One region of the Leptolyngbya sp. CALU 1928 genome, then DNA from elsewhere that is predicted to be linked to it. Evidence: predicted binding sites of a transcription regulator. Region 1 holds the regulator's gene; each other region holds the start of a gene.
What was found. The regulator HrcA, encoded in region 1, represses chaperone genes, less so after heat shock. The targets are predictions, from matches to a motif close to ANTTAGCACTCNNNANTNNNGAGTGCTAANT.

Region 1 (7,860 bases):
CCAAACCCCTCAGCAAATTATGGATTGGTTTGAAGCAGTTGCTCAAGCTTGGAATCAGCATCCAACTCCCTTTGAGTGGAGTGGCAAACGGTCTGCGCGACGACAGAGAGCACGAATCCGACGGCAGCATCAGTTGGGTGGTTCAGGTGCTTGTACGGCTTCCCCAATTTCTAGAAATCGTCCCTCTAAATATGGCAATACTCATGCCAAATGACCCACTAGTGGTTTACCAAGCTAACGTTGCTGGGTTCAACGACAGAATACAATCGCCCTAATTTAACTCGCGCATCGGTCGTTTTGAAGCGCCAATTGACCGTTGCTTTTTGCCGATTCCGTTGCTGTTGCCAAGTGCTAATTTCGTCGCTCAATTCCTGCTGAGTTGGAATACGACGGTTTAGACATTGGCGTGAGAGCACCGAGAATTCAATTTCGACTTGATTGAGCCAACTGGCGTGCTTAGGGGTGTAGTGAAATTCTAGTCTCTTGAGAATGCGATTAGCTTCCTTTGGGGCAAGCGTCTCATACAGAGCAGACGGATGATGAATGTTGAGATTGTCCACGACTAAGCGGATGTAGTCTACATCAGGACGATGAATGTCTACGAAACCCTTCATTTGTTGAGCAAAGTCAGTCTTGGTGCGGCTATTGGTGACTTCCATCTGTCGCCATCGAGCTAGCGGTTCAAATAAGCCAAACAGATTAACCACGCCATTGCGTTTGTACTCATAGTCATAGCGCTGGGGCTGTTTCGGTCGAGCGGGAATGTGCGTTCTCATTTCCTCAATGAGCACACAGGGACGTTCATCCAAACAAATGACAGGGCGTTTGGGGTCCTAGGCTTCTCCATAAAAGTCGAGTAAATCTTCCATTCGCCAGACATGGACGGCATCGACTTTGGGAATGCACTATTGCTCCTTCAGCCACGGTTGGATGTCGTTTTTTTCAGCGTTTGCCGCACGGTCTCATCCGATATTGACTCGATATTGACTCCACCATTCCCACTTCGACTAAACGGTCTGCCAATCGCTGCATCGTCCACTCTGCTCGCCCAGTTGGTGCATCCGAACAGGCGGTGGCAATTAAAAACGCTTCAGCGCTGGCATCAAGTTTGCGGGCTTTGGCTGGCTGGGGTCGGTCTTTGAGCGCTGTTTCCAGGCTACCTGCAAATACATATTTCTCGCGGGTACGTTCGACCGTTGAGACATTGACTCGTAGATTTTCGGCGATGGCTTGGTCAGTTTGTCCTTTATGCACTTGCAGCAAAATCCGCGCACGGCTCTGCCTCCGAGCCGAATGCTTTCCAGCTCTCAACAGGGCTTCTAACTCATTGACTTCTTTATCGCTTAGGTTCACGGTATATTTCTTCTGGCTCATACACTCTCTGTTTTTTAAGTCAGAGTACCAGCCGCCATTGAACTAGGCAAAACTCCTTTGGTAGACTGCTAGTAAGGCGAATGGGATTAACACTTGTAGCTTTGCCTTCTGGCTTACGGTTTGAGCATACCGCAGACTTTTTGCTAATATTCTTCACTCTCGCTGATCTCGATCTTCAACGATCGCGCCATAAACAATCGGCTTCACGACTCTACGCCCTATTCTATGCTTCTTAAAATAGAGTTGGTATGACAAAGTTGATCGATCTAGTACGCGCAACGGTGAGAAGTGCAGTCAAAAGTTTTGAGTTTTGAATTTGTCCTTCGCCACCTAGCCCCTACCCACTGTTCCCGCTCTTAACTAATTGCCTCTGAAATATAGTCGGCAGTGGCTTCTACTAAGGCGATCGCGTTTTCATACGCCATCCGCGTGGGTCCTAACATGCCAACGCTGCCCACAGGGGTTTTGCCTTTGCAGTAGGTGGATGAAATTAGGGTGCAAGCGCGAATCGGCTCTAGAGAATTTTCCGAGCCAATCCGAATGGAGACGCGCTTGCCGAAAGGAGAGGGTTCAAAAATCAGGGGAATGAGTTGATCTTGCTCATCTTCAAGCAAATGCACAATAGTTTGAACCTGATGCACTTCGGAAAATTCGGGTTGGCGCATCACTTCTGATATCCCACTCATCATCAGTTGGGTTGGCGCAGGAGACTGAGAGCGGCGCGTCAGTTCGGTTAAGATGTTTTTGAGAAAATCGCCATACCGTTGAAATTCGCGATCGAGTTCAGTCCAATCCATTTGGGTAAGTTCTGCGATCGCCTTACCGCGCAAATGGCTATTCAGAAAATTGGACAAAATCTGCAATTCACGTTCCAGCAGTTCTGCTTCGGCAGGTGTGTTGTCTTCTCCCGTTGCCAGATCTAACAGAGCCGACTGGGTTTCGTATGAATCGGTGACAAAGATGAGCATCACCCGATTGGAATCAACCAGCACCAGTTGAATGTGATGTAGCCGCGCCGTGTAGGTTTGAGGCATGGTAATCAGGGCAATATAGCCGCTGACAGTTGCCAAAATGTGAGCGGCTCCCCGCAGCATCGCTTCCAAGCTGCCATCTTCGCGGGTGCGGCGATCGCTTAACAACTGCTCGATCTGAAGTGCGAAGTCACTGGATGGGGTCAGCAGCTTGTCTACATAAATTCGATAGCCCGAATCGGAAGGCACTCTGCCCGCAGAAATATGAGGCTGATAAAGCAGTCCGACTTTTTCCAATACGCCCATTGAGTTACGAATTGTGGCAGAACTAACGCTCAGGTTATATTCCTTCAGCAATGCTTCGGAGCCAACGGGTTCTGCGGTGGCAATGTAGTGACGAACGGTTGCCCAAAGCACCTGCTGCTGACGATTTGTAAGTTTGATGGGTGACGACATGAGGGTAAGGCGCGAATTCTAAAGGGATGGCATTCAGGGCGATCGCACGGCTCATCGCTATGTATAGAAAATCATTATGAGTGAAATGCTGAATGAAAGGCGTTCTCAGCGAACTATTGAGTAGATGGCTTCTAAATCCACTATAAGGTGGAAAGTTATTGACATGCCACTTTTGGCAAACCATACTGCCAAACCTCAACCTTAATATCGAGGAATGGCAGCATCAACGACGCAGGAGTAAGCATCAATGCCGCCTGTCACATTTTTTACATTCGTAAAACCCTGATTCATCAGCCACTGGCACATCTGAGCAGAGCGCATCCCGTGATGGCACAACACCAAAGTTTCTTTATTCGCATCCAAGCGGCTATGAATGTCGGTTGACCACTCACCATGCTGACTTAGGGGCAAGTTGACAAAGCCCTCTAACTGAGCCAATTCCAATTCATGAGGTTCCCGCACATCGACAAACTGGAGATCGCCCCCTTCCTGTAACAGAGTCGCCAATTGATCAACCGTAATTTCTGGCAGCGATGTAAACATAACAGTAATGCCCTAAAAAGGTAGGATAGCGTACCGTAAGAGGCTTTCACACTGCGATCGCCCCTAACACTTTAGGGTTCGCTTTTTGCCCTCCGGAAATCCCCGTCACTCCAGCGATTTCATACCTTCATCATGGAGTTTGCGCTTTAAGACTTTTACTGTTTCGCCACGTTGCAGATCCCACAATTGAGTTGCTTGCTTGAGAAAGGCGATCGCGCTGCGGAAAAAGGGAGCGATCGCAGTGGTATTGACAAAATTTCTGGAAATAGGGTGCTAAGACAGTGTAATTGTTGATTGGGGGAGCTTGAAAGCTGTGGGCACATTGCCAGCAAAACTAAAGTCTCACCCCACTTCTGCCCATTCACAAACGGAAAACGAGCGATGAAACTGACTAATGCCCTCTTGATTTCACTCTGTGTGTCGGGTGTCTCTCTACTTTATTTAGGCAATGTGTCTGCAAAAGCTTCTGATTTAGCATCAGTTACGCCCGCTAGGACGATCGCCTTGAAACCGATCGCTCAAGCTAAGCCAAGTTTGGCAGTGTTAGCCCTCGACTCCCAGGGCTTACGAGTGGTGAATAAGTCTACGGGAGCCACTCGGTCGATCGAGTTTGGCACCAAGGAAGCCGATGTGGTTTCAATCCTGACGAACTTACGGGGAACCCCCCGCAATCGCGGCGTGAATCAAGAGTGCGGAGCGGGTCCACTTGGCTTTGCCAGTTGGGCAGATGGATTGTCCCTCCAGTTTAATAAAGGTCTCTTTGCTGGATGGAGCATCAATAGTCGCAGCAAAGGAGCCAATAAACTGACGACTATCTCTGGAATTGGCACTGGCTCAACTCGAACTCAACTCAATAAGGCTTACACCGTCAAAGTAAGCCAAAGTTCTCTAGGAACCGAATTTTCTGCGGGTGGTCTGGGAGGGTTGCTGAGTGGGAACAAACCAACCGATCGCGTGACCAGCCTATGGAGCGGCACCACCTGCTTTTTCCGGTGATGTAGCGTTTCAAATGCCTTTTTGCCCGGTTGCAAATCCCATAGTTGAATGGGTTGTTCCACACAAGCGATCCTTCACAGACGGGCACTATGACCATGATTTCGCAAGCAACAGATATCAGGATAAGTTGACAGAGCGGCGACTCATGGCGCTGTGGGGCAAAACGCGCAGCACTTCTTGAAGGGTGGTGATGCCGCTGGTGACTTTGGCGATCGCTGCCATCCGAAACGACTCAAACCCCGACTCTGCAAGGTAGCGATACATCTGAGTCATGGTGCCTTCATAGATAATCTGCCGCAGCGTATCATCCACATCCAGCAATTCGATAATTGCCTCCCGCCCGGAATAGCCAGAGTGAAAACAGCGAGCGCAGCCCTTACCCATCCGCCACTCCTCTGGTTTTGCCTTGTCTGGATGAAGCCCTAGCAGTTTCAAATCAGACTGCGTAGGCGTATAGGGAGTTGCACAATGAGGGCACACTTTGCGGACGAGTCGCTGTGCCACAATTCCCAGCAGCGCATCACTAATCAAACCGGGATCGGGACCAATATCTTTGAGCCGAGGAATGGCACTGGCAGCATCATTGGTGTGGAGTGTGGTTAGAACTAAGTGCCCAGTCAACGCGGCTCGGAAGGCAGTTTCGGCAGTTTCGTGATCTCGGATTTCTCCTAGCATAATGATATCGGGGTCTTGTCGCAAAATGGCGCGGAGTCCGGCGGCAAAGGTCATTCCTGCCAGTTCATGCACTTGGGTTTGGGTGATGCGGGGCAGAATATATTCCACTGGGTCTTCCACGGTCACCACATTCACATATTCGGTCGCCACGGTTTGCAGGCTGGTGTAGAGGGTGCTAGTTTTGCCGGAGCCAGTGGGTCCAGTAAAAATAATCATGCCTTGAGGTTGCTTCAGCCAGCCTTTGTAAAGAGCGAGGGTGCGATCGCTAAAACCCAACTCATCCATGCCAGTAAACGGATTTTCGCGCGGCAGCAAGCGAATCACCGCTTTTTCACCGCCGACGCAGGGTAAGGTGCTAACTCGCATATCCAGACCCAAGTCGGACTCAGAGCCGCTAGTATATTTATCGCCAATCCGGGCATCTTGAGGACGGCGGCTTTCGGCAATATCCATATCCGCCATGACTTTCAATGCGACGATCGCTCGTCGGCTAATCTCCGGCGGCAACAGGGTAATATCTCGCAAAATGCCGTCGATCCGATAGCGAATTCGCAAGCCGTCGGTGGTGGGTTCTAAGTGAATATCACTGGCACGGTTCCGCAAGGCTCCCGAAATGATGGTTTTGATCCGTCCAATTTGATCGACGGCTTTTGCCAGCAGTTCACGGGTAATCTCGCTAATGTTTTCCTGCTCATGTTCTCCCGTCAGCGGATTGATGAATGGCTGAGAACTGAGGCAGTTTGCATCAATATTTTGGGTGCGATACCAGGTAGTGTAGCTTTTGTCGGTGATGGGAATGATTTTGATGTTGGTGAAGGTGCGATCGCTCAACTTGCGAATCGTATCCAGCGAGACAGGCACCGGACAGCCCAGGTAAAAGCAGTTTTGCCACAACAACAGTGGCAGCAAGGGCGGCAGCGTCGAGCGATCAGGAAACTCTCGCAAAAAGCGGTAGCTAACTTCAATATCCAGCAAACTTAAGGTAACAGTGCCATCTTCATCAACAAGCCATCGCAACGCTTCTTCACAAGTAATTTCGCGCTTTTTAAGCTGTTGCCAAACGGAGAGGGTCGAGGTGGAATTCATTTAAAAATGACGAGTGATAAATGACGAGAGTACAGATAAACAACAGATAAGCATTGGACACTAGCACCTCACACCTCACACCTGTATAACCTATTCCCGGTTCTCTTCTCTTCTCTGTTGAATCACAAATTGTTTTAGCGCAGTTTGGCGGTTTTCCATAAAGCGGTTCCAGAAGCCTGGAATTAAGCCGTCCATGGTGTGAGCGATCGCCCAAACTTCTAGCGCCATTGAGTTATAAAGAGCGCGATCGCTATGGCGCAGCCGTTCAAGCCATTGGTCAATATCCATGTAGGCAGCCGATTCAAGGAAGTCGTTTTCAGGAATTGAGTTCTTAGACATAGGATTGGGTGTGCCCTAGTGGCTGACAGGTTTTTCAAAGCCTTGTTTTTAGCGCCTTGAATATGGGCAATTTGCAGTTACCCCTTGCTCTCAGTCTAGAGTCTTCCCTGTCTGGTGTGATTCAAGGAATGCTATGGAGCATGACTTTATCACCACGAATCTATTGATCAAGTGGCGCGATCGCGGTTTGAAGTGCCGGGGCACTCAGGCTTCAGGTGTTTTCATTGGTTTGACCCATTCTCACCCGGACAATCACCCTCTCGTAACGTTTTTTATCTGCTTACCTCACTTCTGCCTACCTCACTGATGGCAGAGTAAAATTTAATTACATTGATCTAAGCAATCATCAGGGTTTTGCTAAAGGATTGACGGATGGCACTGCTCAAGCAAAAAAATAGTCCAAGATGGTTGGGATTCGTCGGGCTAGGAGCGATCGCCCTTGCTGCTCTGGTTGGCGTGATTGTGATGCAGCGATCGCAGCTTGATCAACCATCCCAATGGGCAGAAAACCCAAAACAGGCTGAAGAGCAAGAAACCCTAAAATTAAAGTTGTTGAGCCGTACTCCCACTTTTGGGTTTGATAATGTCTTGTCGGATTGGGTATTCCTCAACTTTTTGCAGTACTACGGCGATGAGGACGCACGCAAAAAAACCGGGTACGCTCTCAGCCCCCAGTATTTTGACATTGTGACCCGGCTTGATCCTCAGTTTATTGATGTTTATATGTTTATTTCGGGTGCCGTGTCTTATCAATTGGGCAAGCCCGACCTTGCCGTTGACCTGATGAAGCGGGGTACAGCCGCTCTTTCGCCCAAAGCAAATCCAAAGGCGTTTCAAGTCTGGCGGTTTATGGGGCTAGATCAATTGTTATTGCAAGGAGATGTTCCCGGCTCCATTCGTTCCCACGAGATGGCAGCCAAGTGGGTCAAAGGATCACCAGATGAGGATCTCGCGCCGCTTTTTCAAGGAACTGCAAATTTTCTCCGCAAAGATCCTAATAGCATCCCTGTACGAGTTTCTGCATGGGGATCAATTTATGAACAGGCGCAAATGGTGGGCGATCGGCAAACTCAAAAACGGGCAAAAAAAGAAATTGAAAAGCTAGGGGGCAAGATTTTTGAAAAAGATGGAAAAATGATGATTCAGCCCCCGGTGAGTAAGCCAAAGAAATAAGAGAGAAGAAAAACTAGGACAAGCATGATTCCTCAATGAGTGCAGCAGGCGTTTCAAGAAGAAACTAGAAAGATGCTGCAAAACCTCAGAAAACAACGGTCAGAAAAAACTGCAAGACTTGTAAAGTTTGGGAACGGAGAGAGAGGGATTCGAACCCTCGTTAAAGTTACCCCTAAACAGCATTTCCAGTGCTGCGCCTTCAACCACTCGGCCATCTCTCCAAAAAGTTGTGCTGTGTAAACAGCCA
Region 2 (7,860 bases), 270 kb from region 1:
GATTTTTAGTAATAAAACCAACAATTTTATTGTTCTCAATTAAAGCAGGTGGTTTTTGAGGGTAATGTTCTAGACCTGTGGGAATGCGAGAATACAGGCAGATATTTACCCCTGAACTCACAGTATGGTTTTGGAACCTGTTCTTTGTCCTGATTGTGGAAGCAATAACGTGGTTAAGCACGGTCGGTCTGAGGAGAGCAAACAACGCTACAAGTGTCGCAATTCGGAATGCGCTCGCAGCACCTTTATTCGAGACTATGCTTACCGAGGCTATTTGCCTGAAGTCAAACAGCAGATTGTGGATATGGCAGTCAACGGAAGTGGCATCCGAGATACCGCACGAGTGTTGAAGATTAGTCCGACCACAGTGATTGAAACCTTAAAAAAAAGATCGACATCTCAAATCAGTCAATCAGGCGCGGTTGGAACAACTTGAACCGACTCAAACGGTCGTTAAACTGTGCCAGTGGCAAGATTTGGAGGCTGAAGCCGACGAAATGTGGAGCTATGTGGGGTCAAAAAAACAGCAACGGTGGTTGTGGCACGCCATTGACCATGAAACAGGTGAAGTGTTGGCATATGTGTTGTCCACTCATCAAGATAGTGCCTTTCTTGAACTCAAAGCGATGTTAGAACCGTTTGGCATCATGCAGTTCTACACGGATGGCTGGGGCGCTTATGTTGGCGTAGCCTGCCGGAGGCATTACGCCATCTTGATCCGACGTTTCATACCGTTGGCAAACGGAATACTCAAACAATTGAGCGCAAGCATTTAACGTTACGAACTCGAATTAAGCGGTTAGCTCGCAAAACCATCTGCTTTTCAAAGTCAACTTGGTTGCATGATGTCGTCATTGGTTTATTCATCAACCGCTATGAGTTTGGCTTGAATGTTTAGATCCACAGGTCTAGAACATTACCCATTAGTTTTTCTACCAAGTGATTCCACAAGTGTAGAGTTCCCTGGTAAGCAAGATAATCAATAGAAAAAGCGATCGCTTCTGGCAAAGGAGCGATCGCTTTTTAGCTATTTGGTTTCAGGGGAAAGCAGTATTAAACTCCTAACTCCTCATCCCTTTTAGTAATCGAAGTCGCCGCCGCCCATGCCGCCGCCGCCAGCGGGAGCGCCATCTTTAGGCTCAGGCTTGTCAACCACGATACATTCGGTGGTCAAGACCATGCCAGCGATCGAAGCTGCGTTTTGCAAAGCAGAACGGGTTACTTTCGCAGGGTCAACGATGCCCGCTTCCAGCATGTCCACAAACTCATTGGTTGCTGCGTTAAAGCCCACGTTGAAAGATTTCTCTTTCACCCGTTCGGCAATCACCGCACCGTTTTGACCTGCGTTTTCAGCAATCCGCTTCAGAGGCGCTGCCAATGCACGGGAGACAATCAGCGCACCCGTCAGTTCTTCACCAACGAGAGTGTCGTTTGCCCAAGTTTCCAACTCAGGACCCAAGTGTGCTAGGGTTGTACCGCCACCGGGAACGATGCCTTCTTCCACAGCCGCTTTGGTTGCGTTGATAGCATCTTCCAACCGCAGTTTGCGATCTTTCATTTCGGTTTCAGTGGCGGCACCGACTTTGATCACCGCAACGCCACCGGCTAATTTAGCCAAGCGCTCTTGTAGCTTTTCTTTGTCGTAGGAAGAATCGGTTTCTTCCATTTGACGACGGATTTGCTCAACACGCGCTTTAACTGCGCCATCATTGCCTTCAGCCACAATGGTGGTGTTGTCTTTGGTGATGGTGATGCGGCGAGCTTTGCCTAGGCTATCCAGTTTGACAGCATCTAGCTTCAAGCCTGCATCTTCGGTGATTACTTGACCACCCGTTAGCACGGCGATGTCTTCCAACATTGATTTACGGCGATCGCCAAAACCAGGCGCTTTCACAGCAGCCACATTTAGCACACCGCGCAAACGGTTGACGACCAAAGTTGCCAGCGCTTCTTTCTCAATGTCTTCTGCAATGATCACCAAGGGACGACCAGAACGCGCCACTTGCTCAAGCACGGGCACCAAGTCTTGTACCAAAGCAATCTTCTTGTCGGTCAACAGGATGAAAGGCTCTTCCATCACTGCTTCCATCCGTTCCATGTCGGTAGCGAAGTAAGGAGAAATGTAGCCTTTGTCAAAGCGCATTCCTTCGGTGACTTCCAATTCGGTCGTCATGGATTTGCCTTCTTCCAAGGAAATCACGCCTTCCTTGCCCACTTTATCCATGGCGTTGGCAATCATGGCACCGACTTCTTCGTCGTTTCCAGCGGAGATGGCACCTACTTGGGCGATCGACTTAGAATCTTCCACGGGACGAGCGTGTTCAGCGATCTTGTCTACCAAGAAACCCGTTGCCTTATCGATCCCACGTTTGAGGGAAATTGCGTTTGCGCCTGCTGCCACGTTCCGCAGACCTTCTTTGACCATCGCATGAGCCAAAACGGTTGCAGTTGTGGTGCCGTCGCCGGCTGCGTCATTGGTTTTGGAAGCCGCTTGACGAATCAACGCCACGCCCGTGTTCTCAACGTTGTCTTCCAACTCAATTTCTTTGGCAATGGTCACGCCATCATTGACAATTTGGGGAGCGCCAAACTTCTTCTCTAGCACGACGTTGCGACCTTTGGGTCCTAACGTTACTGCCACTGCTTCAGCCAAAATATCCATGCCGCGCTCTAAGGCACGACGAGCATTTTCGTTGTAAATAATGCGCTTAGCCATAAGTCTTTGTTGCCTTTGTGAATAGTAGAAATGTTGTAAGCGGAGATAGAACGGAAAGTCTTTAGTGTTGAATTTTCAAGTTTGAGTTTTTGAACGACCTTCTGAATTCAAAACTCAAAACTGAGAACTCAAAACTATTCCTTAATCCACGATCGCCAAGATGTCCTTCTCAGACAGCAAAACGTACTCTTCACTACCTAGCTTGATGTCGGTGCCAGCATATTTTGAGTAAAGAACTTTGTCTCCGATTTTCACTTCGGGTTCTTGGCGAACGCCGTCGTCGCTACGCTTGCCAGGACCCACAGCCGCAATTTCGCCGACTTGGGGCTTTTCTTTTGCGGTATCTGGCAACAAAATGCCACCAGCGGTTTTTTCTTCAGAAGGGCTGACCTTCACAAACACGCGATCGCCTAAAGGTTTAACAGTAGAGACGCTCAACGATACAGATGCCATATGCAATGCTCCAAACTAGCGGGATGATCAAAGGAAATTTTTCAGATGTGGCTTGGCTGAATGAAATGCTTTATTCCTAAAGAGGCTCTAGCCAAGACAAGCCACAAGTAACAAAAGGCTTAGCCAAAAGAGTGTTGACTGACTACCGACCGTTATCTCTATTAATAGTCTAACGGGTTTAAGCCAAAAATTAGCACTCTCACCTCTTGAGTGCTAATTTAGCGAAACTGCTAGGATGAATGCAATCTTTGGAACTGTACGGGTTTCCGTATATCGCACACCAAAATTAAAGCCTGTGAGTCAAAACTTCCTAGTGGGTCATTTGCTACGGTTGCTGCCATTCTCTAAAGGCTCGAAAATGATGACATTCTAGCGTGAGGTGAGGCTATGACTCGTCATCAAAAACATCCCCTTCGGAGTCTCACTCCAGAAGAGCAGCAATATTTAGAAAAAGTGAGTCGGTCGCAAAGTGAAAGCGCCAGTCGAGTTACCCGCGCCAAACTATTACTGGCGGTAGCAGAGGGTTGCGATTACACGGATGCAGCTCGAAGAGTCGGACGACGCTCTGGAGATGCAGTTGCCCAATTAGTGGCACGGTTCAACCAAGAAGGGATTACAGCACTGAACTTCCGACATGGAGGAGGCCCTGAAGTTGTGTATGGGAGTGAACAACGCTCCAAAATCCTTCAGGCAGTGCAACGCAAACCGGAACGACTAACCGATGGAACGGCAACCTGGAGCTTGAGTACTCTACAGCGGAGCATTCGAGAGCAGGAACCAGAGTTATCGCGGGTGAGTACCTACACCTTACACAAGGTGTTGAAAGAGTCAGGATGGAGTTGGCAGAAGAACCGGAGTTGGTGTGAAACCGGGAAAGTGGTGCGAAAACGAAAATCGGGAGTGGTGACAGTGGTAGACCCGGATGGTGAAGCAAAAAAGCATTAATTGAGCAAGCCTATACCGTCGCAGAGGCAATGGGATTAGCCGTTTGGTGTGAAGATGAAGCAGGTCCGTTTACCACGGTTCCTTACCCAGGCGAGAGTTGGCAACCCCAGGAACATCCAGCAACTTATTCGCATGAGTATGTCAAAGATGGGACTGCCAAGCTGTTAACACTCTTTCATCCCAGGGACGGGAAAGTCCGAGTCAAAGGGGTACAAAGCTGTACCAATCAGGTATTACATCCTTGGTTGAAACAAGAATTAGCAGAGATTGTCCAATCTCTACCTGCCCCGATTGCTGCAACGAGTGCAACGGATACGCGTTTATTATGGCAACGATGGCGCGAAAATCTGAGCATCAAATTTACATTGCCCCAACCACTGCCGCCCTTAAGAATGCTGTTAATTTGCGACAATCTGGCAGGACATAAAACACCTGAGTTTGTCCTCTGGCTATGCGCTCATGGCATCTTACCCCTTTACACTCCTTTGGGCGGAAGTTGGCTCAATATGGCAGAATCCATCCAACGGATTTTGAAACGACGAGCCTTATCTGGGCAACATCCCCAAACCCCTCAGCAAATTATGGATTGGTTTGAAGCAGTTGCTCAAGCTTGGAATCAGCATCCAACTCCCTTTGAGTGGAGTGGCAAACGGTCTGCGCGACGACAGAGAGCACGAATCCGACGGCAGCATCAGTTGGGTGGTTCAGGTGCTTGTACGGCTTCCCCAATTTCTAGAAATCGTCCCTCTAAATATGGCAATACTCATGCCAAATGACCCACTAGTGGGCGATCGCGGACAAAGTGAACGATACGGCAGCATGGGTAACCCCTGCTGAGTTGATCGTTGCGATCTCTAACGCGTTTCTAATCAGCTATAAGGCAAGCTACAACCCTTGATCAAGAGCCTATAGCTTGAGGTGGTGGTCATAACGCTCTGCGATTCTGCAAATCAAATTTCTTAAAGATTATCGGTTGAGTTTAACGACCAAAATCACCCCTGTGGTCAATGCCACGAGGGTGGGTAGCCAGCCGCCAATAAAGGCATTCACAATGCCAGCCTGATAGAGAATTTGCCCTGCAACCATCAGCGCATAGTAAGAAACCACAATAATCAGCGTTAGACCAAAGCCAGCAGCACGACCAGAACGCTGAGGGCGAATACCCAACGTTGCAGCGACTAATCCAAACGCTAGACAGGCAAAAGGCATAGAAGATTTTTGCTCTGCCCGGAGACGCATTTTGCGGATTTCTTTTTGGTTGCCCGTTTGCCCAATCAATTCGACATACTGACGGATCTCGGAAATAGTCATTTCTTCGGAATCGCGAGCAGTGTTCGCAATATCCAGCGGAGTGCGGGGAAGCTGAATCTGTTGGCGATCGAACCGGACAATGTTGCGATAGGAGCCATTGGGCGCAACGACGTAAATTGTGCCGTTGAAGAAATCCCAGGTTTTCTCCTCGGCATTCCACATAGCGGAGTCGGATGCCACGATCTGGTTTAAGCCCGTTTGGGAAAAATCCAAAATGGTCAACCCCTTCATTTGCTGTCCATCAAATTCTCTGGCATAAAACAGGCGCGAAAGCAGTTCGTCTTTTTCACCGCTAGGAAGTCGAATTGTTTTAGACTCACGATAAAGAATGTTTCGTTCTTTAAAAGATGGCTTGTTTTTGTTGAGCGCCTGATCCAGTATTTGGGTGGCTCTAAGGTTGGCAGCAGGCACCACGGCTTCATTAAAGGCGAACGTCACGCCGCTCATAATCAGCCCAATGACTACAGCCGGAGCCACTAATCGATAAATGCTGACTCCACAACTGCGGAGGGCGATCAATTCACTGTCGCTGGAGAGCCGCCCATAGACTAATAGGCACGACAAAACCATGGACATGGGAAAGGCAAGCCCGACGAAGTAAGGCAATCGCAGCAAAAAGAATTGCATGGCAATGCTCATGGGCAAGCCAGAGTCGCTGACGCGCCGCAGCAGGTCTAGCAGGACACCGGTTGAAATGCCAATGGAGGTGAAGGCAACGACCCCAAAGACAAAGGGCACAATTAATTCGGTGGTGATGTACCGATCCATCAACGAAAGCCCCGGAATTGAAAAGCTGGAAAGTCGAAAGGGGGGCTTTTTGGAAGTGGAAATGTCGGTAGTAGTCATGAGCCTTGTGCTGAAAAGTATACGGAATTGGCAGGAGAAAGTTTAACGCTCAGGGCTGGAAGCGATCGCCCAGGTAATATTGGCGAACTGCTGGGTTATCGTAAAGTTCCTCAGAACTACCAGAGGCAAAAATTTGCCCGTCTCGCATGATGTACGACCGATCAGTAATCGCCAGTGTTTCCCGGACGTTGTGATCGGTGATGAGAATGCCAAGCTGGCGATCGCGGAGCTTAGAGACAATTTGTTGAATTTCGTTAACGGCGATCGGATCGACTCCGGCAAACGGTTCATCCAGCAGCAAAAATTTGGGACCCTCCCGTCCGGTGGCTAATGCTCTAGCAATCTCAGTCCGGCGACGCTCACCCCCAGAAACCCGCAGCCCCAAAGTATTAACCACTTTCTCAAGCCGAAATTCTTTCAGGAGTTGATGCAGCCGACCCTCCCATTCCGATCTCGGTACACGGGTTTGCTCCATCACCAAAAGAAGATTTTCTCTCACGGTCAAATGTCGAAAAATGCTGGCTTCTTGAGCGAGATAGCCAATTCCCATGCGTGCCCGTCGATGAAAGGAAACGCTAGTAATTTCAGTGTCGTTCAGCCAAACGTGTCCTTGATCCGGTTTTTCTAGCCCTGTGGCAATGTAAAACGTAGTCGTTTTGCCCGCCCCATTCGGACCTAACAGCCCCACAATTTCACCTTGAGCTACTGAAAGACTCACCCGGCTAACAACAGTGCGCTGCCCATAAGATTTATGAATATTCTCAAGAACAATTTTCAACCGCCCACTCCTGGCTACAGTCACCACAATTCGCAGTACTCATCTTATCAGAGGCTATGAGGGCACCTATCAACGGGTTGGGGCTGGAGTCGTTCCACTGGGAGTGGTTGAAGGAGCGAATTCAGATTGACCAAAGGGATCAGCCGTTGGCACGGGGGTTGGTGTGGCAACGGGAGCCGGAGATTGGGCAGGGCTGTCTTGCACCAGATAAATGGCTTCGACTTGTCTGGGAGATTGAGGCAGGGCAACAAAGCGCCCTTCATCGATTAGGTAAGTAATGGTTTCACCGCGCAGGCTATTCCCTTTTTGCAACACATAAACGTCACCCGTGAGAATGATGCGGCGTTCACGACTGTAGTATTGAGCTTGGGCAGCAGTTGCCTGAATTTGCCGCGATGGGTAGTAAATTTGGACGTTGCCACGGGCGGTAATCACTCCCGTTTTGGAGTTCGCTTCTTGAATATCCGATCGCAATGTCAGCGGTCGTGATGGTTCCGCCGTTTGAGCGTTTACTGTTTGAGTGCCAACGGGCGTAAACCCAATCAGACCCTCAAGCAGCAGTGTTGCGGTGATGGTGATGGGCGCGATCGCAAAAAGCGCAAGTTTACGCAAGGGAACCCTGAGAAGTGAAGAATAACGCATGGTGCAAAAAGGACTATCCAAAAACGGTGAACTCACTACAACCCTGTCATAACACAGGGACTTTTGAATGTCTCGAAAAGTTTCTGCAAACTTTCACTCTAACCATACTTTAGAACATTCCCTTCAATGTGATTCTCCGGGTCGATTGATTAAAGCAATCCAGGATTAG
Region 3 (7,860 bases), 280 kb from region 1:
CTTTGTGTCTATATATTAAAAAATATTTTTAATTCTTGCCATATGTCGCAAGTAATAGTACAGAAAGACACGAAAAGGCGATCGCTAGAGTCTGCTCCTAATCCAAACCAATTACAGTAGAATGTCGAAGCTATCTTGACTGTTCCTGTACGCGCATGAATTCTGTCCAGCTAAACAGTGGATTTACGCTACTCCTCAGCTTGTTGGTGGAGGCGTTCCCCTTTTTGCTGCTAGGGGTGTTGTTCTCCGGGCTGCTGCAATTTTTTGTAGATGAACGCAAGCTCGTGCAATGGATGCCCCGTGGCGCATTCTTGGGCGCTTTGTTTGGAAGCTGCGTTGGTTTTCTATTTCCGGTTTGTGAGTGTGGTAACGTGCCTGTGGCAAGGCGACTGCTGATGCAAGGAGCGCCTTCTTCGGTGGCGATTGGCTTTTTGCTGGCGGCTCCCACTATCAACCCCATTGTCTTTTGGGCAACTTGGACGGCGTTTCGCGATCAGCCAGAAATCGCCTTTTTACGAATTGGGTGTTCCTTAGTGATTGCGACTCTAATTGGTTGGGTGTTTAGCTTTCAGCGAGATTTACGTCCACTTCTACAGCCTGCGGTTGCGTTGGCAATGCCGATCAAAAGTCGTGAACCGAGAGGGGCAAAAAGTAAGTCAGCCCAGTCAACTCCACCCTTGCTACAGTCAGGAACCTATTTTTTAGGGCAGTCTAGTCAACCGATCGATTTGGCTGAGTTTGAGCAGATGGCGGCAGCGGCGATCGCAGATAAGCCCTTTGCTTACAAGCTGAATCTGATGCTCGATGCGATGCTGCAAGAGGTTCGCGAATTGGGTGGGGTGTTGATTTTGGGAAGCGCGATCGCGGCGGCAGTTCAAGTATTCATTCCAAGAGAAGCAGTGCTGGCTTTGGGTCAAGGTCCAATTAGCTCCATTGTGGCGATGATGCTGTTAGCGGCGATCGTGTCTATCTGCTCCACCGTCGATGCATTTTTTGCCTTGTCTTTTTCCGCTACTTTCACCACTGGCTCCCTACTTGCCTTCCTAGTTTTTGGTCCAATGATTGACCTGAAAGGCATCGGCTTAATGCTATCTATCTTCAAGCCTAGAGCCGTTTTCTATCTGTTTGCGCTGGCTGGTTCACTCACCTTCTTATTCGCGTTGTTCATTAATTTGTATGTGAGTTAAAACGAATGACGAATGCAGAATGGCGAGTGGCGAATGCAAGATAGGAAATAGCAGATGTTGAATGTCACCTAATCTTTAGTTTTTCTACACGGTATCCTTTGTCCTTTTCATTCCATCTTTCGCAATTCGTCCCTCGTCCTTCGTAATTCCTCTTATGGCTTTTCGGTCTCGTTTTCGTTCTTTTACTCCTTGGCTCGAAGTGCTGGCGATCGCAGCATGGGGATTGCTACTCACAAAATATTGGCTGACGGGTAAGCTTTATCTGCTAATTCACCCCAACTACATGGGATTGACGGTGGCAACGGCGATCGCTTTTTTCTCTTTGGCAGGCTGGCGCGCGATCGCACTGCTCAAACAGCGATCTCGTCGCGCCCCTTTAACGGCTGCCGAGCAGCACATGACTTTGTTGCCTAAGGGATGGAGTACAACATTGATCTTGGGAGTAGCACTGTTGGGATTGTTGATTCAGCCACGGGCATTTGCCAGCCAAACGGCAATTCAGCGAGGCGCGATCGATGCTCCAGTCACCCTGACGCGAGTGAAACCCCAAGCGTTTCGTGCTTCTTCAAACACTCAGGACAAATCTATTATTGATTGGATTAGAACACTGACGGTGTATCCTGAACCCGATGCCTACACAGGACAAAAAGCAAAAGTTCAAGGATTTGTGATTCATCCACCCAACCTACCCAATCAATATCTGCTAATTTCTCGCTTTATCATTACCTGCTGTGCTGCGGATGTATACCCCGTTGGTTTGCCTGTGAAGTTGCCCAAAACACGGGATGCTTATAAGCCGGATAGCTGGCTCGAAATTGAAGGAGAAATGACCACAGAAACCTTGGCGGGCAAACGGCAGCTTGCCTTGGTGGCTAAATCGGTTAAGCCGATCAGCGAACCCAAAAATCCTTATGACTTTTGAGCAACATCACTCTACTCGATTTCAAATTGTTGGATGGCTTCAACTAAGCGATCAATCTCTGATTCCAAAGTGAAGTAATGGACACAAACACGCACGCAGTTAGGAGTAAGAATGTTCCGCAACACAATGGCGCGGGATTCCAGAAATCGAACAAGCTGGGTATGAGATTTACCTGGTAGTTGAAAAGGGACTAATCCGGCTTGTGGAGGACTATTTTGCAGGCAAACCACGCCGGGTGTTTCGGTTAGTTTTTGCCAGAGCAATTGGCTTAAAGTCCGAATGCGTTGATAGCGATCGCGGGCAGTGCCAAACTGATGATGCATAGCGATCGCTTCCCGTAATCCTGCATACAGTGGGTATGCCGAGGTTGCCACTTCATATCGCCGCCCATCGGGTTTCCAGCCAGCAGGCATTCCAGCGGCATCATTGGTAATACTGCGCCACCCAATAAACGTGGGATGCAGAGTGTTCATCGCTTCGGGGCTGATATATAACCCGCCCAACCCTTCCGGTCCACACCACCACTTGTGTCCCGTAAACGCATAAAAATCCACTTGGGTATCGGGCAAGTTTAAGGGCAACACGCCGACCGATTGCGCTGCGTCTACCAATACACGCACCGGGCGATCGATAGAGTAGCTGTGGCAAGCGGCAACAATTTCCGCTAAGGGCAGCACTTGCCCGGTATTCCAAAGAATGTGGCTTAGCACCACAAGCCGCGTGCTGGGTCGTAAATGACTGGCAATCACAGCAACGGGATCACCGTGGTTCAAAGTCCCCTGCAATGGGCAAGTCGTCACCTCAACCCCAAAGCGACGGGCAATTTCTTGAGCGGCAGCAATAATGCCGGGATGTTCACAATCGGATAACAGCAGATGATCCCCTAATCGCCAATCGATGCCCCACAGGGCGATATTGCATCCCGCAGACACATTTTCGGTGAGGGTGATGGTTGCTGGAGTCGCCCCTAGTTCTTGGGCGATCGCCCGTCGGGTTGACTCTCCTTCATGGGTAACCCAAGCATTGGCACTATTGGAAAAAGGTCCCACTGTTTGAATTTTTTGATAAGACCGAACAATGGACTCCAGCGCAATTTGCGGCATTGCCCCCTGCCCACCGTAATTAAAATAGGATTTACTATGTAGGGCTGGAAGTCCTTGTCTTAGGGCTTCTATCGACACTGAAGAATTGGAAATGCCCGTCATAAGGTGCTGCTAGGGAAGAGCTACTGCTTATTTATGGTACAGGCAGGCAGGGAAGGAAAATGGAAGAGTCGGGAGAAATCCTAAGATTTTTTAGCACTCTCCAGCTTAGAGTGCTAAATTCAACTTAAAGAACTGTGAAGGTGACTATGGTAAAAATCATTGTTTTTAATGAAGAATCTCGGCAAGCGCTAGAGCGTGGAGTGAATGCTCTGGCAGATGCAGTGCGCGTCACCTTGGGACCCAAAGGGCGTAATGTGCTGCTAGAGAAAAAATATGGCGCACCTCAGATTGTGAATGATGGCATCACAATCGCCAAAGAAATCGAATTAGAAGACCCACTCGAAAATACGGGCGCGCGGTTGCTTCAAGAAGTGGCTTCTAAAACAAAAGATTTGGCAGGCGATGGCACCACGACGGCTACTGTACTTGCCCAAGCAATGATCCATGAAGGCTTGAAAAACGTTGCCGCTGGCACTAATCCAGTAGCGCTGCGACGTGGGATTGAAAAGGCTGTTGCCAAACTGTTGGAAGAAATTAAAGCGATCGCCAAGCCTGTTGAAGGCAAAGAAATCGCCCAAGTTGCCACCGTATCTTCGGGGAATGACGAAGAAGTGGGCGCGATGATTGCCGCTGCCATGGAAAAAGTCGGCAGAGATGGCGTAATCACGGTCGAAGAATCGAAATCTCTGGCGACCGAGATGGAAATTGTGGAAGGCATGCAGATCGATCGCGGCTACCTTTCTCCCTATTTCGTCACCGATTCAGAACGCATGATCGCTGAATATGAGAACATGCTGATTCTGCTGGTGGATAAAAAAATTAGCTCTGTCCAAGAATTGGTGCCCGTCTTAGAAAAAGTGGCGCGCGCGGGTCAGCCTTTACTGGTGATTGCTGAAGATATCGAGGGTGAAGCATTGGCTACCTTAGTAGTCAACCGACTGCGTGGCGTGCTGTCGATCGCGGCGATTAAAGCCCCTGGATTTGGCGATCGGCGTAAAGCCATGCTGCAAGATATTGCCGTACTCACTGGCGGTCAGTTAATTTCCGAAGAAATTGGCTTAAACCTCGACACCGCCACCCTGGAAATGTTGGGTACAGCCCGTAAAATCACAATTACCAAAGACACCACCACTATCGTGTCGGATGTGGCAAACTCCTCTGATATTGATAAGCGTGTGGCTCAACTGCGTCAAGAACTGGAGCGGACTGACTCCGACTACGACAAAGAAAAGACCCAAGAGCGGATTGCCAAGCTGTCCGGTGGCGTAGCCGTGATTAAAGTCGGTGCTGCAACCGAAACCGAACTCAAGGATCGCAAACTCCGAATTGAAGATGCCCTCAGCGCCACCAAAGCAGCCGTAGAAGAAGGAATTGTTCCGGGTGGTGGCGTGACCTTGATTCACCTGGCTTCTAAAATCAATGATATTAAGAGCAGCCTGACCCCAGAAGAGCAAATCGGTGCAGATATTGTCAGCAAAGCGTTAGAAGCGCCTTTACGTCAAATTGCCGATAACTCTGGAGTGGAAGGCTCGGTGATTGTGGAGAAGGTTCGTGAGATGACCTTTCCCATGGGTTACAACGCCCTGACCAATACCTTTGAAGATATGATCGCAGCGGGAATTGTTGATCCGGCAAAAGTGGTGCGATCGGCGTTACAAGATGCAGGATCGATCGCGGGTATGGTGATCACGACTGAAGCCCTGATTGTCGAAAAACCAGAGAAGAAATCCGCAGGCGGCGGCGCTCCCGATGGCGGCATGGGTGGCATGGGCGGTATGGGTGGCATGGGCGGCATGGGCGGCATGGGTGGCATGGGCGGCATGGGCATGATGTAATATCTGCACCGTCCTTAATTTGCATCGTTCATATCAAAAAACCCCAGCCATGGCTGGGGTTTTTTATTGTGGTTGGAGGGTTGACCGTAGTCGAAACCCGGCGTACTAGCACTTTAATTTCATGTAAGTGTCTGAACTAGGCTTATGGACTTACTGAGCGTAGTTAAAATCTCGATTAGAAGATCGTGACGGATCAAATCCTTCATTTCGGACGCGGCGACGCAAATCACCCGGATCAGGAGAGGCTTTCACCGCTTCATCAGGACTAATTTTGCCCAACAAAACCAAGTCGCACAATACTTGGTTCATAATCTGCATCCCATCATTTGCGCCCGTTTCCATTAACTGGAACGCTTCAGATTCATTACCCTTCACCAGGAAGTCTTGCATGGCAGCAGTATTCACCAAAATCTCGTGGGCAGCCGTTCGCCGTCCATCCGTGGTGGGAATCAACATTTGGGCAATGATCGAAACCAGTGATTCGGTGATTTGAATCCGCATCGTGGTTTGCTCATCGGGATTATAGATATTTAACAGCCGATTCAGGGTATTAATCGCGCTGCGAGTATGCAGCGTTCCTAGGACTAAGTGACCTGTTTGAGCCGCTTTCAGGGCAGTATCCACCGTAACGCGATCGCGCATTTCCCCAATCAAAATCACATCCGGGTCTTCCCGCAGCACCGCTCGCAAGCCATGTTGAAATTCCAGCGTGTGTAACCCTACTTCTCGTTGGCTGATCAAACACTTTTGAGACGCATGAACATACTCAATCGGGTCTTCGATCGTGACGATGTGGCGGCTCGTCGTTTCATTCATATAGCGCAGCATGGCAGCCAGCGTCGTCGATTTGCCTGAACCCGTCGGTCCTGTCACCAAAATTAACCCTTGAGGTTTGGTCGATAGATACTTGAGAACTTCTGGCAAGCCTAACCCATCAATTGAAGGCACATCTAAAGAGATTAACCGTAAGACGATCCCGCCTCCGGTTAGCGAATCAAAGCAGTTTATCCGGCAGCGCACCAATCCTGGATAGAAAATTGCCGTATCTAACTCTTTGGTTTGGGCAAAAAGTTCGCGCTGATGGGGATTCAATATTTCAGATAAATACTGCTCAAATAGTTGGGGCGTGACCTTTACCTGATCCCGCAGCAGCACCATCTGCCCCTGAATCCGAAATCGCGGTGGTTCTCCCACCCGAATATGAATATCTGATGCCTGACGGGCATGGGCATCGCGCACCATCTGCTCAATCGAATGGGTCGCTTTAATAGTGGCAGAAGCAGGCGGTGGAGGCGGTACGGGAGATGAACTCTCGTTCGATCGAGGGGTCATGGAACTGGTCATGGGGATCTCCCTGATATGTCACTCGTCGGGCAAGGGGCTGAAGCTGAAGCCACAATTTTAGTGCAGGCGAACCTGTGGTAAACCAGCCAAAATAGTTTGAAACACTCAAAATATTCGCAAAACTACGAATATTCTAAATTTTGATAGTCTCCATTGTATCGATTATCTCAATAGTGGCTCGACTGTTGAGGGTATATCGGTAGAAAAATCTTTAAGCCTAGGCAATGGGCTGCTCGGCAATGCTCCGAAGTCGCTGATATGGTGTAGGTTGTGAGAGATAGTATCACTATCTGGTCAGCTATGCGATCGCCCAAGAAAATTTTAGAATGGCTAGAAACCCATTGGGTCACGCCTGCCTATGGCGGTGGGCTGTTGGCTGGGCTATCTATCTTTTTCTTTGTGGCGGCAACCAACACCCTATCCGGTTGGCTCTATGTCATGAGCGGTGTGGGGTTGGCACTGTTGGCGATCGCTGCCATTTTGCCCGAACGCACTCTAAGGCAAGTGAATGTGCATCGAGCGCCGATCCATCCGGTCAGCGCGGGAGATCAGATCACCGTGGAATTGATTGTAGAAAACCAGAGCCGCCAACTCAAGACGCTGTTGCAAGTAGAAGATCTGCTGCCTGCTGCGCTGGGTAAGCCCATCATTCAATCGATCGAAGAAATTGCGCCTAATCGCGCCCATCACTGGATCTACTCCCAATTGGTGGAGCAACGCGGCATTTATCGCTGGGAAACCGTTCATCTCCGCACCGCCGCCCCCCTGGGTTTGTTTTGGTGTCGTCGTCCTCGCACTGTTAAGGCGATCGCGATCGTCTATCCAACCGTGTTGCCTTTAACTCACTGCCCATTAATTGATGAAATGGGACAGGATCAAAGCTTGCTGTTGAACAGCGATCGCCGTGCCCAAACTGCCTCCGAGGGAGTGACTCGTTCTCTGCGCCCTTACCGCTGGGGCGATCCGATTCGCATGGTACACTGGCGCACCAGTGCCCGCTATGGTGAACTGCGCGTTCGAGAACTGGAGACTTTCACAGGTGGACAGGAGCTTGTGATTTGCCTAGATAGTGCGGCTGTTTGGCTTTCTGACTCTGTTCAGGATGACTTTGAACAGGCTGTAATTGCGGCAGCTTCCTTATACTTTTACGCCTGTCGTCAAAGTCTACAGGTAAAACTATGGACGGCACGCACGGGGCTAGTTCAAGGGAATCAAGTAGTCTTAGAAACCTTGGCAGACACGCGATCGGGTGAATCCATTCAGGCAAGTAGCCGACCGACCAGTCCTTTCCTCTGGCTGACCCAAAACCCCGATAGTCTTAGCGCTTTACCCTCCGGTAGCCGCTGGCTTTTGTGGCAGGCGATCGC

Region 2: a site for HrcA is predicted at 3,358-3,388, ahead of groES (co-chaperone GroES). Genes of this name have one in related genera too.
Region 3: a site for HrcA is predicted at 3,403-3,433, ahead of groL (chaperonin GroEL). Genes of this name have one in related genera too.

Annotation. Positions count from the first base shown of each region.
Region 1 is NZ_JBXBCE010000001.1:302,749-310,608, forward strand. It holds gene AC1S5B_RS01355 (transposase) at 1-214, shown strand, start outside; partial or broken gene AC1S5B_RS01360 (IS630 family transposase) at 219-1,374, opposite strand; gene hrcA (heat-inducible transcriptional repressor HrcA) at 1,731-2,801, opposite strand; gene AC1S5B_RS01370 (rhodanese-like domain-containing protein) at 3,003-3,344, opposite strand; gene AC1S5B_RS01375 (hypothetical protein) at 3,726-4,340, shown strand; gene AC1S5B_RS01380 (GspE/PulE family protein) at 4,458-6,101, opposite strand; gene AC1S5B_RS01385 (hypothetical protein) at 6,192-6,440, opposite strand; gene AC1S5B_RS01390 (hypothetical protein) at 6,813-7,613, shown strand; tRNA gene AC1S5B_RS01395 (tRNA-Ser) at 7,748-7,834, opposite strand.
Region 2 is NZ_JBXBCE010000001.1:32,926-40,785, reverse strand. It holds partial or broken gene AC1S5B_RS00195 (IS1 family transposase) at 125-776, shown strand; gene AC1S5B_RS00190 (IS1 family transposase) at 668-898, shown strand; gene groL (chaperonin GroEL) at 1,079-2,716, opposite strand; gene groES (co-chaperone GroES) at 2,858-3,169, opposite strand; gene AC1S5B_RS00175 (helix-turn-helix domain-containing protein) at 3,557-4,114, shown strand; gene AC1S5B_RS00170 (transposase) at 4,144-4,890, shown strand; gene AC1S5B_RS00165 (LptF/LptG family permease) at 5,081-6,271, opposite strand; gene lptB (LPS export ABC transporter ATP-binding protein) at 6,321-7,049, opposite strand; gene AC1S5B_RS00155 (LptA/OstA family protein) at 7,119-7,661, opposite strand.
Region 3 is NZ_JBXBCE010000001.1:24,503-32,362, forward strand. It holds gene AC1S5B_RS00120 (permease) at 156-1,187, shown strand; gene AC1S5B_RS00125 (TIGR03943 family putative permease subunit) at 1,342-2,109, shown strand; gene AC1S5B_RS00130 (aminotransferase class V-fold PLP-dependent enzyme) at 2,121-3,314, opposite strand; gene groL (chaperonin GroEL) at 3,461-5,149, shown strand; gene AC1S5B_RS00140 (type IV pilus twitching motility protein PilT) at 5,300-6,493, opposite strand; gene AC1S5B_RS00145 (DUF58 domain-containing protein) at 6,764-7,860, shown strand, end outside.